Pseudonocardia sediminis: one gene and its partner. The protein of the gene in region 2 interacts with the protein of the main gene of each other region in a pairwise test. Links are inferred from orthologs where the notes say so. Each region holds a gene or a part of one and is shown on either strand. Other genes may lie near its edges.

The links.
Region 1: the proteins of EV383_RS15595 (region 2) and EV383_RS24880 interact in binary tests that used the Escherichia coli proteins (3 or more experiments, as listed by UniProt). The link is inferred for Pseudonocardia sediminis from one-to-one orthologs.

The regions. Positions count from the first base shown.
Region 1 is NZ_SHKL01000001.1:5,322,209-5,328,625, reverse strand. Bases 630-5,071 are described here. They hold EV383_RS24880 (multifunctional oxoglutarate decarboxylase/oxoglutarate dehydrogenase thiamine pyrophosphate-binding subunit/dihydrolipoyllysine-residue succinyltransferase subunit), read right to left. Parts: upstream 4,700-5,071; coding sequence 830-4,699; downstream 630-829. Other genes in these bases: EV383_RS24875 (hypothetical protein), read right to left, coding at 4,913-5,071; EV383_RS24885 (DUF6104 family protein), read right to left, coding at 630-765. Also shown: EV383_RS24895 (FtsK/SpoIIIE domain-containing protein), read left to right, coding at 1-202; EV383_RS31430 (hypothetical protein), read left to right, coding at 199-561; more of EV383_RS24885, read right to left, coding at 583-629; more of EV383_RS24875, read right to left, coding at 5,072-5,692; EV383_RS24870 (flavin-containing monooxygenase), read right to left, coding at 5,883-6,417. UniProt on the Escherichia coli protein: E1 component of the 2-oxoglutarate dehydrogenase (OGDH) complex which catalyzes the decarboxylation of 2-oxoglutarate, the first step in the conversion of 2-oxoglutarate to succinyl-CoA and CO(2).
Region 2 is NZ_SHKL01000001.1:3,364,982-3,369,864, reverse strand. What follows is about bases 1,406-4,313. They hold EV383_RS15595 (ABC-F family ATP-binding cassette domain-containing protein), read right to left. Parts: upstream 3,717-4,313; coding sequence 2,094-3,716; downstream 1,406-2,093. Other genes in these bases: EV383_RS15590 (SDR family oxidoreductase), read left to right, coding at 3,893-4,313; EV383_RS15600 (helix-turn-helix domain-containing protein), read right to left, coding at 1,560-1,769. Also shown: EV383_RS15605 (ABC transporter ATP-binding protein), read right to left, coding at 1-1,373; more of EV383_RS15590, read left to right, coding at 4,314-4,690; EV383_RS15585 (lycopene cyclase family protein), read left to right, coding at 4,860-4,883. UniProt on the Escherichia coli protein: Genetic data indicate it may be involved in ribosome assembly or function.

The DNA.
Region 1 (6,417 bases), 2.0 Mb from region 2 along the record:
CCTCGCGCCACCCGGTGCGGCGATCGACGACCTCGGGGCGTGGGTGGCGACCGGCGTGCAGGGGGCCGACCTGACGCCGCTGCTGGGTGGTGCGCCGGTGGACTGGCCGGCGTCGCCGGGACGGGGCCTGCTGCTCGACCGTGCCCGCCACGGACGTCCCCAGCTGGTGATCCTGACCGATCGGGGTGGTGGGCAGCGATGAGCGCCGTCGAGCAGTACCGCGACGTCGTCGCCCGGCTGGCCGGAGCCGTCGTCGAGCTCCGCGAGGTCGACGCCGCACGGGCCGAGGAGCTGCGCGGCGAGCTGCGGTCGGCCGAGCGCGAGCTGCACGCCGCCGGTGACGCGCTCGTCCTCGCCCGGGGCATGTTCGAGCTGCGCTGGGAGGACGCGCTGGCGCTGATGTGGTCGACGAGCGAACCCGGCAAGCCGCGGCCACGACCGGACCTCCGGGCCGACCCGACCGCTCACCACGAGCTGGAGAACAACGCCGACGAGGCCCTCGAGACGCTCCGCGCGTCGGGGGACCGCCGCCTGTTCCGCCGCCGCCCCAAGGACGGGTGAGGCGGCGCCGCGCGGAGGACCTCAGTCCTCGAGGTCGTCGGAGTCGTCGCGGGCCAGGAAGCTGGACAGGCGCTCGACCGCCGTCTCGAACTCCGGGTTCAGGTCGACGAACGTGCGCAGGCGCAGCGCCAGCCACTCGATGCTGACCTGCTCCTCGCCACGCCGGTCGACGAGCTCCTCGATACCGCGGTCGGTGAAGTACACGCCCTCCAACGTAGCGAAGCCGGTCGCGGGCGGTGCCCGCGACCGGCTTCGACGACGAGACGGGTCAGTCGCGCGAGAAGGCCTTGTCGATCAGCTCGGCCTGCTCGACCTCGTGCACCTTCGACGAGCCGGGTGCCGGGGCCGCCATCCGGCGGCGCGAGACCCGGGTGATCACCGACAGGCGCTCGGGCAGCTTCTGCGGCAGCTCCAGGCCGTAGTAGGGCCACGACCCCTGGTTCGCCGGCTCCTCCTGGACCCAGCGGACGTCGGAGGCGTTCGGGTAGCGGTCCATCACGGCCTCGATCTGGCGCAGCGGCATCGGGTAGAGCTGCTCGATCCGCACGATGGCCGTGTTCTCGATGGCCGTGTCGCCGTCCTTGCGACGCTTGTCGCGCGCCGCGGCCAGCTCCCAGTAGATCTTGCCGCTGCAGAACAGCACGCGGTCGACCGAGGCGTTCGGGCCGTCCTGGGTGCGGTACTCCGGGTCGTCGATCACCGGGCGGAACCGGCCGCCGGTGAAGTCCGACAGCGGGCTGACGACCTGCTTGGCGCGCAGCATCCACTTCGGCGTGAAGACCACCAGCGGCCGGCGCACCCCGTCGAGGGTGTGCTGGCGCAGCAGGTGGAAGTAGTTCGCCGGCTCGGACGGCAGCGCGACCGTCATCGAGCCCTCGGCGCACAGCTGCAGGAACCGCTCGATGCGGCCGGAGCTGTGGTCCGGGCCCTGGCCCTCCAGACCGTGCGGGAGCAGCAGGGCGACGTCGGACATCTGCCCCCACTTCGCCTCACCGGAGGAGATGAACTCGTCGATGATCGACTGGGCGCCGTTGACGAAGTCGCCGAACTGCCCCTCCCACATCACCAGCGCGTCGGAGTTGGCCACCGAGTAGCCGTACTCGAAGCCGACGGCGGCGAACTCGGACAGCGCCGAGTCGTAGGGCAGGAACCGGCCCTGGCCCTCGGCCAGGTTGCGCAGCGGGTAGTACTCCTCGCCGGTGTGCCGGTCGATCAGGACCGAGTGCCGCTGCACGAACGTGCCGCGCCGCGAGTCCTGCCCGGACAGCCGCACCAGGCGCCCGTCGACGGCCAGCGAGCCCATCGCCAGCAGCTCGGCGAACGCCCAGTCGACGTCGCCCTCGCGGGCCATCTTCGCCCGCTTGGTCAGCACGGGCTCGACGCGCTTGTGGACGGTGAAGCCCTCGGGCAGTGTGCCGTGCGCGTCGCCGATCCGGTGGATGATCTCCAGCGGGATCGAGGTGTCCAGGTCGGCCGGGACGCGCTGCTCCTCCTCGACCGAGGGGGAGACGACCGGCGGGGTCCTCTCCAGCTCGCGGACCTCGTTGAACACGTGCTCGAGCTGGTTGGAGAAGTCCTTGAGCGCGTGCTCTGCCTCCTCCATGGTGATGTCACCACGGCCGATCAGCGACTCGGTATAGATCTTCCGGACGCTGCGCTTGGCGTCGATGATGTCGTACATCGACGGCTGGGTCATCGAGGGGTCGTCGCCCTCGTTGTGACCGCGGCGGCGGTAGCAGATCATGTCGATGACCACGTCGTTGTGCCACTTCTCGCGGTACTCGACCGCGAGCTTGGCGACCCACACGCAGGCCTCGGGGTCGTCGCCGTTCACGTGGAAGACCGGCGCGCCGATCATCTTCGCGACGTCGGTGCAGTACTGCGAGCTGCGGGCGTGCTCCGGCGCGGTGGTGAAGCCGACCTGGTTGTTCACCACGACGTGCACGGTGCCGCCGGTGCGGTAGCCGCGCAGCAGCGCCAGGTTCAGCGTCTCGGCGACCACGCCCTGGCCGGCGAACGCGGCGTCGCCGTGCATCAGCAGCGGCAGGACGGTGAAGCCGCCGTCGCCCTTGTCGAGGATGTCCTGCTTGGCCCGGACGATGCCCTCGAGCACCGGGTCCACGGCCTCGAGGTGCGACGGGTTCGCGGTCAGCGACACGCGCGTCTCGCCGTCGCCGAACATCCGGAAGTACTTGCCCTCGGCGCCGAGGTGGTATTTCACGTCGCCGGAGCCGTGCGCCTGGCCGGGGTCGAGGTTGCCCTCGAACTCGCGGAAGATCTGGCTGATCGGCTTGCCGACGATGTTGGCCAGGACGTTGAGCCGGCCGCGGTGCGGCATGCCGACCACGACCTCGTCCATCTCCTGCTCGGCCGCCTTGTCCAGGACGGCGTCCATCAGCGGGATGACGGTCTCGCCGCCCTCGAGGGAGAACCGCTTCTGCCCGACGTACTTGGTCTGCAGGAACGTCTCGAACGCCTCGGCCGCGTTGAGCTTGGACAGGATGTACTTCTGCTCGTTGCCGGTCGGCTTCTGGTGCGGGACCTCGATCCGCTCCTCGAGCCAGGCCCGCTGCTCCGGGTCGGCGATGTGCATGTACTCGGTGCCGATCGTGCGGCAGTACGAGTCGCGCAGCAGGCCCAGGACGTCGCGCAGCTTCATGTGGCTCTGGCCGCCGAAGCCGCCGACGGCGAACTCGCGGTCGAGGTCCCACAGGGTCAGGCCGTGGCTGAGCACGTCGAGGTCGGGGTGCCGGCGCTGGCGGTAGTTCAGCGGGTCGGTGTCGGCCATCAGGTGCCCGCGGGTGCGGTAGGACTCGATCAGCTCGAGCACCCGGGCGGTCTTGTCGACCTCGCCCTCGGGGATGTCCTGCACCCAGCGGACCGGCTCGTACGGCACCCGCAGCGACGTGAAGATCTCGTCGTAGAAGCCGTCGTCGCCGAGGAGCAGGCGGTGCACCCGGCGCAGGAAGTCGCCGGACTCGGCGCCCTGGATGATCCGGTGGTCGTACGTCGAGGTCAGCGTGATGATCTTGCTGATGCCGAGCTGCGCGAGTCGCTCCTCGCTGGCGCCCTGGAACTCGGCCGGGTACTCCATCGCCCCGACGCCGACGATCGTGCCCTGGCCGGGCATCAGGCGTGGCACCGAGTGGTTCGTGCCCAGCGTTCCCGGGTTGGTCAGGCTCAGGGTGGTGCCCTGGAAGTCCTCGGCGGCGAGCTTGCCGTTGCGCGCCTTGGCGACGATGCCCTCGTAGGCGGCCCAGAACTGCGCGAACGTCAGGTTCTCGCAGCCCTTGATCGACACGACGACGAGCGAGCGCTGCCCGTCCTTGCCCGGCAGGTCGATCGCCAGGCCCAGGTTGACGTGCTCCGGCGCGACGACCGTCGGCTTGCCGTCGGTCTCGGCGAAGTGCCGGTTCATCGTCGGGAAGTCGCGCAGCGCCCGCACCACGGCGTAGCCGATGAGGTGGGTGAACGACAGCTTCCCGCCGCGCGTGCGCTTGAGCTGGTTGTTGATGACGATCCGGTTGTCGGCCAGGAGCTTGGCCGGGACGGCGCGCACGCTCGTCGCGGTCGGCAGCTCCAGCGACGCGGTCATGTTCTTGACGACCGCGTTCGCCGCGCCGCGCAGCGGCGTCGTGGTGACCCCGCCGCCGTCGTTCGCCTGCTTGGCGGCCTTCGAGGTGCTGCCCGCGGCCGGCTTGGCGTCGGTGCCCTTGGGGGCGGGCGCGCTGCCGTTGCCGCCGGCGGCGGGAGCCGGACGTGCCGCCTGCCGCAGCTTCTCGTCCCCCTCCGGGGGCTCGGCCTTCTTGACGGGGGCGGGCGGGACGTCGGCGGCGGAGCCCGAGGACGCGCCGGTGGTCCGCTTGCCGTCGTCCACCGCCCGCTGCGACGGGGCCGAGGTCGTGTCGCCGGTGGGGGTGTCCGCGCCGGTGCTGTCGTCCTCGGTGGCGGTGCCGCTGGTGACGCCGCCGGAGACGCCGTTGCCGCTGTTCGTCCCGGTGGTCTCCGCGGTCTTCGTGCCGGATGTCGCGGGGGAGGAGCCGTTGCCGGTGTCGGTACCACCAGGGCTGTAGTCGGCGAAGAACTCGTGCCAGGCCGGGTCGACCGCGTCCGGATCGTCCTGGAATCGCTGGTACATCTCCTCGACGAGCCACTCGTTGGGGCCGAACCCGCTCGCCTGATGGGAAGTACTGCTCGATGACACGCTACGTCAACCGCCTTGATCAGCTGCTCGAAAGTTGTCGCGACCGGCGTCCAGGTTAGTCCTCCGTGAACGGACACAGGGACGGAGGACGTGCCTACCTCGTCACCGGATCGATACGGAGACGATTCAGCGCCGGCACGGACCCTCTCAGAAGCCCGGCAGCGAGCCCAGACCGTCGACGACCGACGTCGACACGGCCGTCTCGGCGATGACGGTGCCGACCGGCGGACCGACCCGGGCCGGGCGCCGCACGGTGTCCCGCTCGCCGGCGTACTGGCCGTCGACGGGGGAGATCAGCAGCTCGCTGCGGACCGGGCCCTCGTCGTGGATCAGCGCCGTGTGGACCTCGCCGTCGAGGTTCGCGGCCTCACCGACCGAGACGGCGGGCAGCTCGCGCAGCGCCGCGTAGAGGACCGAGCGCAGCTCGGCCGGGACGGCGCAGGTGCGCAGCGCGTCGACGGCGCTCTGGAACGGGCCGGTGTAGCCGCGTCCGGGCGGGCTGTCGTCGACCAGGCGGCGCAGCAGCGCGTCGGGGTCGCGCGGGAGAGCGGCCAGGAACGCCGGGGTGGGCGCGACCCAGCACCCCGGCCGCGCGGCCGGGGTGTGCCCGTGCAGCTCGGCGTAGAAGTCGCCGTAGGGGGCGCGGAAGCGGCCGGTCGGGAACTGGTCGGCGAGGGAGAACCCGGCGTCGACGGCGGCCGCGCCGTCGCCCGAGAGCCAGAACATCCGGCCGGTCAGCTCGCGGTCGAGCAGCCAGTCCTGGGCCGGGTCGGCCGGGGTCCACTGCTGGTGCAGGTGCTCCGAGTAGTGGACGTGCAGGTCGTCGGCGGCGAAGAACGTCCCCATCCACCAGGCGTGCGTCGCGGTGTGCCGGTACTGGCCCGGTGCGATCGGTTCGTCGGAGGTCCGGATGGCCAGCTCGAGCAACGTGCGCTCCTCCTCTACCCGGTTCCCTGCCGACGGCCGGAGATCGCGGCCTCGGGCGTGGAACACGTGGACGACGTCACACATTGTGGAACGAGCCGGATACGCGTGGTGACCCGGCCCCGCCAATTGCGCCGTCCGGCGCAAGGGTGACACGGCCGAAGGGGCCAGCCCGGCAGGGCACGCCGTGCACTCAGGCCCGCGCCGGTTCCAGCACGAAACCGCGGTACCCGTCCTCGGCGACGTCGGTGCAGGTGCGGGTGTAGCGGGCGAAGCCGCCGGCGTAGGGCATGAACACCCGGGGCTTGCCGGGCACGTTGGCACCGAGGTACCAGGAGCTCGCCGCGCGCGGTAGCAGCGTCGCCTCCGCGGCCTCCTGTACGTGCTCGCCCCACGCCCGCTCGGCCTCGGGGTCGGCCTCGATCCGGTCCACCCCGTGCTCGCGCAGGTGCGCCAGGCAGCCGGTGATCCAGTCGACGTGCTGCTCGATCGTGGTGGGCATGTTCGTCAGCACCGACGGGCTGCCCGGGCCGGTGATGGTGAACAGGTTCGGGAACCCGCTCACCTGCAGCCCCAGGTAGCCGCGCGGCCCGGCCGCCCAGGCCTCGCGCAGCGTGGTGCCGCCGGTGCCGGTGATCTCGAACGAGAGCAGCGGCCCGGTCATCGCGTCGAACCCGGTGGCGAACACCAGGTGGTCGAGCTCGATCACGCCCTCCGACGTCCGGACG
Region 2 (4,883 bases):
ACCGCACCGCGGATCGCCGAGAACCTCAGGTCACGGACGTCGGTGCCGGCCAGCTCGATCGCGCCGGAGTCCACGTCGTAGAGCCGTGGGACGAGGGTGGCCAACGTGGACTTGCCGGCGCCGGACGTCCCGACCAGCGCGAGCAGCTGCCCGGGCCCGACCTCGAGGTCGACGCCGTGCAGCACCTCGACGTTGGTCCGCTGGTCGAGGACGGCGACCTCCTCCAGCGAGGCGAGCGAGACGTCCTCGGCGCTGGGGTAGGTGAAGTGCACGTCGCGCAGACGGACGCCGATCGGGCCGTCCGGGAGGTCCTTCGCGTCCGGGCGCTCGGTGATGTTGGGCTTCAGGTCGAGCACCTCGAAGACGCGCTCGAACGCGACCAGCGCCGTCATCACGTCGACGCGGGCGTTGGCCAGCGCCGTCATCGGCGTGTAGAGCCGGGTCAGCAGCAGGCCGAGGGCCACCACGGTGCCGGCCGGGATCTGGCCGGTCACCGCGAGGTAGCCGCCGAAGCCGTAGATCAGGGCCTGGGCCAGAGCGGAGACCAGCGACAGCGCCGTCACGAAGATCCGCGACACCATCGCCGACCGGACGCCGATGTCGCGCACCTTCGCGACCTGTGCCCGGAACACGACGGCCTCCGCGGCCGGGTCGCCGAACAGCTTGACCAGCGTCGCGCCGGGGGCGGAGAACCGCTCGGTCATCTGGTTGCCCATGGCCGCGTTGAGGTCCGCGGCCTCGCGGCGCAGCTCGGCGATCCAGTTGCCCATCCGCCGCGCCGGCAGCACGAAGATCGGCAGGAGCAGGATCGCCAGGACCGTGACCTGCCAGGCCAGCCCGATCATCACCGCGACGGCGAGCACGAGCTGGATCGAGTTCGACAGCACCGTGGACAACGTGCCGGTGATCGCGGTCTGGGCGCCGATCACGTCGTTGTTGAGCCGGCTCACCAGTGCGCCGGTGCGGGTGCGGGAGAAGAACGCCAGCGGCATCGCCTGGACGTGGCTGAACACGGCGACGCGGAGATCCTCGATCAGGCTCTCGCCGAGCCGCGAGGAGAACCATCGCCCGGCCAGCCCGACGACGGCCTCCAGGATCGCCATCCCCGCGATGCCCAGGGCGAGGATGATCACGACGCGGCCGGCGTCCGGGATCTGCCCGGCGTCGACGATGTTGTTGACGACGCGGCCGGCAAGCACCGGCGTCGCGACACCGATCACCGCGGTGACCGTGGTCAGGGCCAGGAACGAGATCAGCCAGCGGCGGTAGGGCGCCACGAACCGCAGGATCCGCGGCCAGGTGCCCGGCGTGATCGACCGCGGGCTCTCGGCACCGCGGATGACCCCGCGCAGCATGGTGAGCTGGCGATCCATCGAACTCCCCTCGCCGGTGGTGGACGGCGAGCTACCACGTTACGTCGCGCACGGATGCTCGGCGCGCGATGCACCGTGACCGGCGACCCGGGGTCCGGGGGGTGCCGGCCGGGGCGGGAGTCGCCCCTGCGCACCGGGTCCCGGGCCGTACGTCGGCCCGGGACGGCGATGCGTGGTGGTGTCGAGCTACTTCTTCTTCGTGCGCGTCGCGCCACCGCGCCCGCGCAACGTCACACCGGTCTCACTCAGCACCCGGTGCACGAATCCGTACGAACGCCCGGTCTGCTCGGCGAGGGAACGAATGCTCGCGCCCTTCTCGTACTTCTTCTTCAGATCGGCGGCGAGTTTGCCCCGTTGCGTCCCGGTGATCCGGGCGCCCTTCTTCAGATCGGCCACTGGCCCTCCTCATCCCCGCCGCGGATGCCCCCGCGGATCGTCACGAGAGGCGTGACGATCCGGCAATGATGATCCAGTTGAGGAATTCTGGCCAGGACGGCGAGAACGCGATCGGTGAACGGTTCCGCCGAATGGATCATCCACGTCGGTGGACGGCGGAGGAATTGCTCTACACGGCGTCAGAAAACGATCACCCGATCGGAGAGATACCGGGTCGTGATCGAGAGTCCGACGACTTTCGTGCACACACGCACGATCGGTTCGTAGTCCGATCGAGTGACGAGACGATCATGCGCCGTCCGGCCGACGAGCGGCCGGGCACCGTCAGGCCAGCTGCACGAGTTCCAGGTACTCGGCGGACCAGTGGTCCTCGGTGCCGTCCGGGAGCACGATCACCTTGTCCGGCTCCAGGGCCTCCACCGCGCCCGGGTCGTGCGTGACCAGGACGACCGCGCCGGTGAAGCGGCGCAGCGCGTCGAGCACCTGCTCGCGGCTGGCCGGGTCCAGGTTGTTCGTGGGCTCGTCGAGCAGCAGGACGTTCGCGGCGCTGGAGACCAGACCGGCCAGTGCGAGACGCGTTCGCTCGCCGCCGGACAGCGTCCCGGCCGGCTGCTCGAGCTGCTCCCCGGAGAACATGAACGTGCCGAGCACGGTGCGCAGGCGCTGGGCGTCGGTGTCCGGAGAGGCGTGCCGGATGTTCTCCCAGACCGAGGCGTCCATGTCGAGGGTGTCGTGCTCCTGGGCGAAGTAGCCCGTGCGGAGGCCGTGACCGGGCACCATCCGACCGGAGTCCGGGGCCTCGGTGCCACCCAGCAGGCGCAGCAACGTCGTCTTCCCGGCACCGTTGAGGCCCAGCACGACCACCTTGGCGCCGCGGTCCACCGCGAGGTCGACGCCGGTGAAGACCTCCAGCGACCCGTAGGCCTTCGACAGGCCCTCCGCCGTCATCGGGGTCTTGCCGCACGAGGCGGGGTCCGGGAAGCGGATCTTGGCGACCCGGTCGGCCTGCTGCTCGGGCTCGAGACCGGAGAGCAGCTCGTCGGCGCGGCGGGCCATGTTCTTGGCCGCGACCGCCTTGGTGGCCTTGGCGCCCATCTTCAACGCCTGGGTGTGCAGCTGCGAGGCCTTCTTCTCGGCGTTGGCGCGCTCGCGGCGGCGGCGCTTCTCGTCCGTCGCGCGCGCCTCCTGATACCGCTTCCAGTCCATGTTGTACTGGTCGGCCTCGCCGCGCATGGCGTCGAGGAACCACACCTTGTTGACGACGGCGGCCAGCAGCTCGGTGTCGTGGCTGATCACCACGAGCCCGCCCTCGTGCTGCTGCAGGAACCCGCGCAGCCAGGTGATCGAGTCGGCGTCGAGGTGGTTCGTGGGCTCGTCGAGCAGCAGGGTGGTGGCACTCTGCGAGCCGCCGTCGGAGGCGGCGAACAGGATGCGCGCCAGCTCCACGCGGCGGCGCTGGCCACCGGAGAGCGTCTCGATCTGCTGGGTGAGCACCCGCTCGGGCAGGCCGAGGTTGGTGCAGATCCGTGCGGCCTCGCTCTCCGCGGCGTACCCGCCCAGGGAGGAGAAGCGGTCCTCGAGCCGGCCGTACTCGCGCACCAGCTTGTCGTTCTCGTTCTCGTCGACGACCTCGGCCATCGCGGTCTGGACCTTCTCCAGCTTGGACAGGAGCACGTCCAGCCCGCGGGCGGAGAGCACGCGGTCCTTGGCGGTGACCGTCAGGTCGCCCTCGCGCGGGTCCTGCGGCAGATAGCCGACCGGCGAGTTCGACATGATCTTGCCGGAGTAGGGCTCGCCCTCACCGGCCAGCACGCGCATCGACGTCGTCTTGCCCGCGCCGTTGCGGCCGACCAGGCCGATCCGGTCGCCGGGCTGCACGCGCAGGTTCGCGCCGGAGAGAAGGATCCGGGAACCGGCACGCAGTTCGATATCGGATGCGGTGATCACGCGAGAGAGCTCCAGACAGTGGAGTACGGGGGTGGTCGAGACGAGAACGTCGGGCAGGGGGCGCCGGGCGTGGGCACAGCAGTGCTCACCACGCCGCGCACTCACCTACTCCAGCAGGACCACGCATATCAGGCTACCGGCCGGGTCGACCGTATTCCGAACGTAGGGTCCCGGTCATGACCGACGTCACCGCCCCCGTCCCCCCGCCGGCCGACCTCGTGGGCCGGGCCGCTCTCGTCACCGGCGCCAGCCGCGGCATCGGGTACGGCATCGCTGCCGAGCTGCTCGCGCGCGGCGCGTCCGTCACGATCACCGGCCGCAAGGTCCCCGAGCTCGATGCCGCGGTCGCCGCGCTCGGCGAGGAGGCCGGGGCGCCGGAGCGGGTGCTCGGCGTGGCGGGCAACGCCGGGGACGCCGCGCACCGCACCGAGGCCGTGCGGGCGACCGTCGAGCGGTTCGGGAACATCGCGATCCTGGTCAACAACGCCGGGATCAACCCGCAGTACGGGCCGCTCGTCGACGCCGACCTCGACGCCGTCCGCAAGATCTTCGACGTGAACGTGGTCGCCGCCCTGGGGTTCGTGCAGGAGGCGTACCGGGCCGGGATGGGCTCGGCCGGCGGGTCGGTCGTGAACGTCGCCTCGGTCGGCGGGATCCGCTCCACCGGCGTCATCGGGGCCTACGGCGCGTCCAAGGCGGCGCTGATCCGGCTCACCGAGGAGCTGGCCGGGCAGCTCGGCCCGAGGATCCGGGTCAACGCGGTGGCCCCGGCGGTGGTCAAGACCCGCTTCGCCGAGGCGCTCTACGCCCACGACGAGCAGGGCGTCGCGAACGGCTACCCGATGCGACGCCTCGGCGTGCCGGCCGACGTCGCCGCGGCCGTCGGGTTCCTGGTCTCCGACGCGGCGAGCTGGATCACCGGGGACACGATCCGGATCGACGGCGGCTCGCTCGCCGCCGGCCGTCACGGATGACCGTGCCGGAGGGCGGTGATCGGCGGTCCGGTACCGATCGAGGCCGTCGACGGCCCGTACCGGGACCCCTCCGCCGATCACCGGGCCCCTCCCCGGACCTCACCGGTGCCCGGGGTCTCCCGTGCATGCGAGAGGCGCTCCATGGCGCTGCGGCGCGGATCGGGCAGCGATGACGCGCATCTCGCGTGCGGAA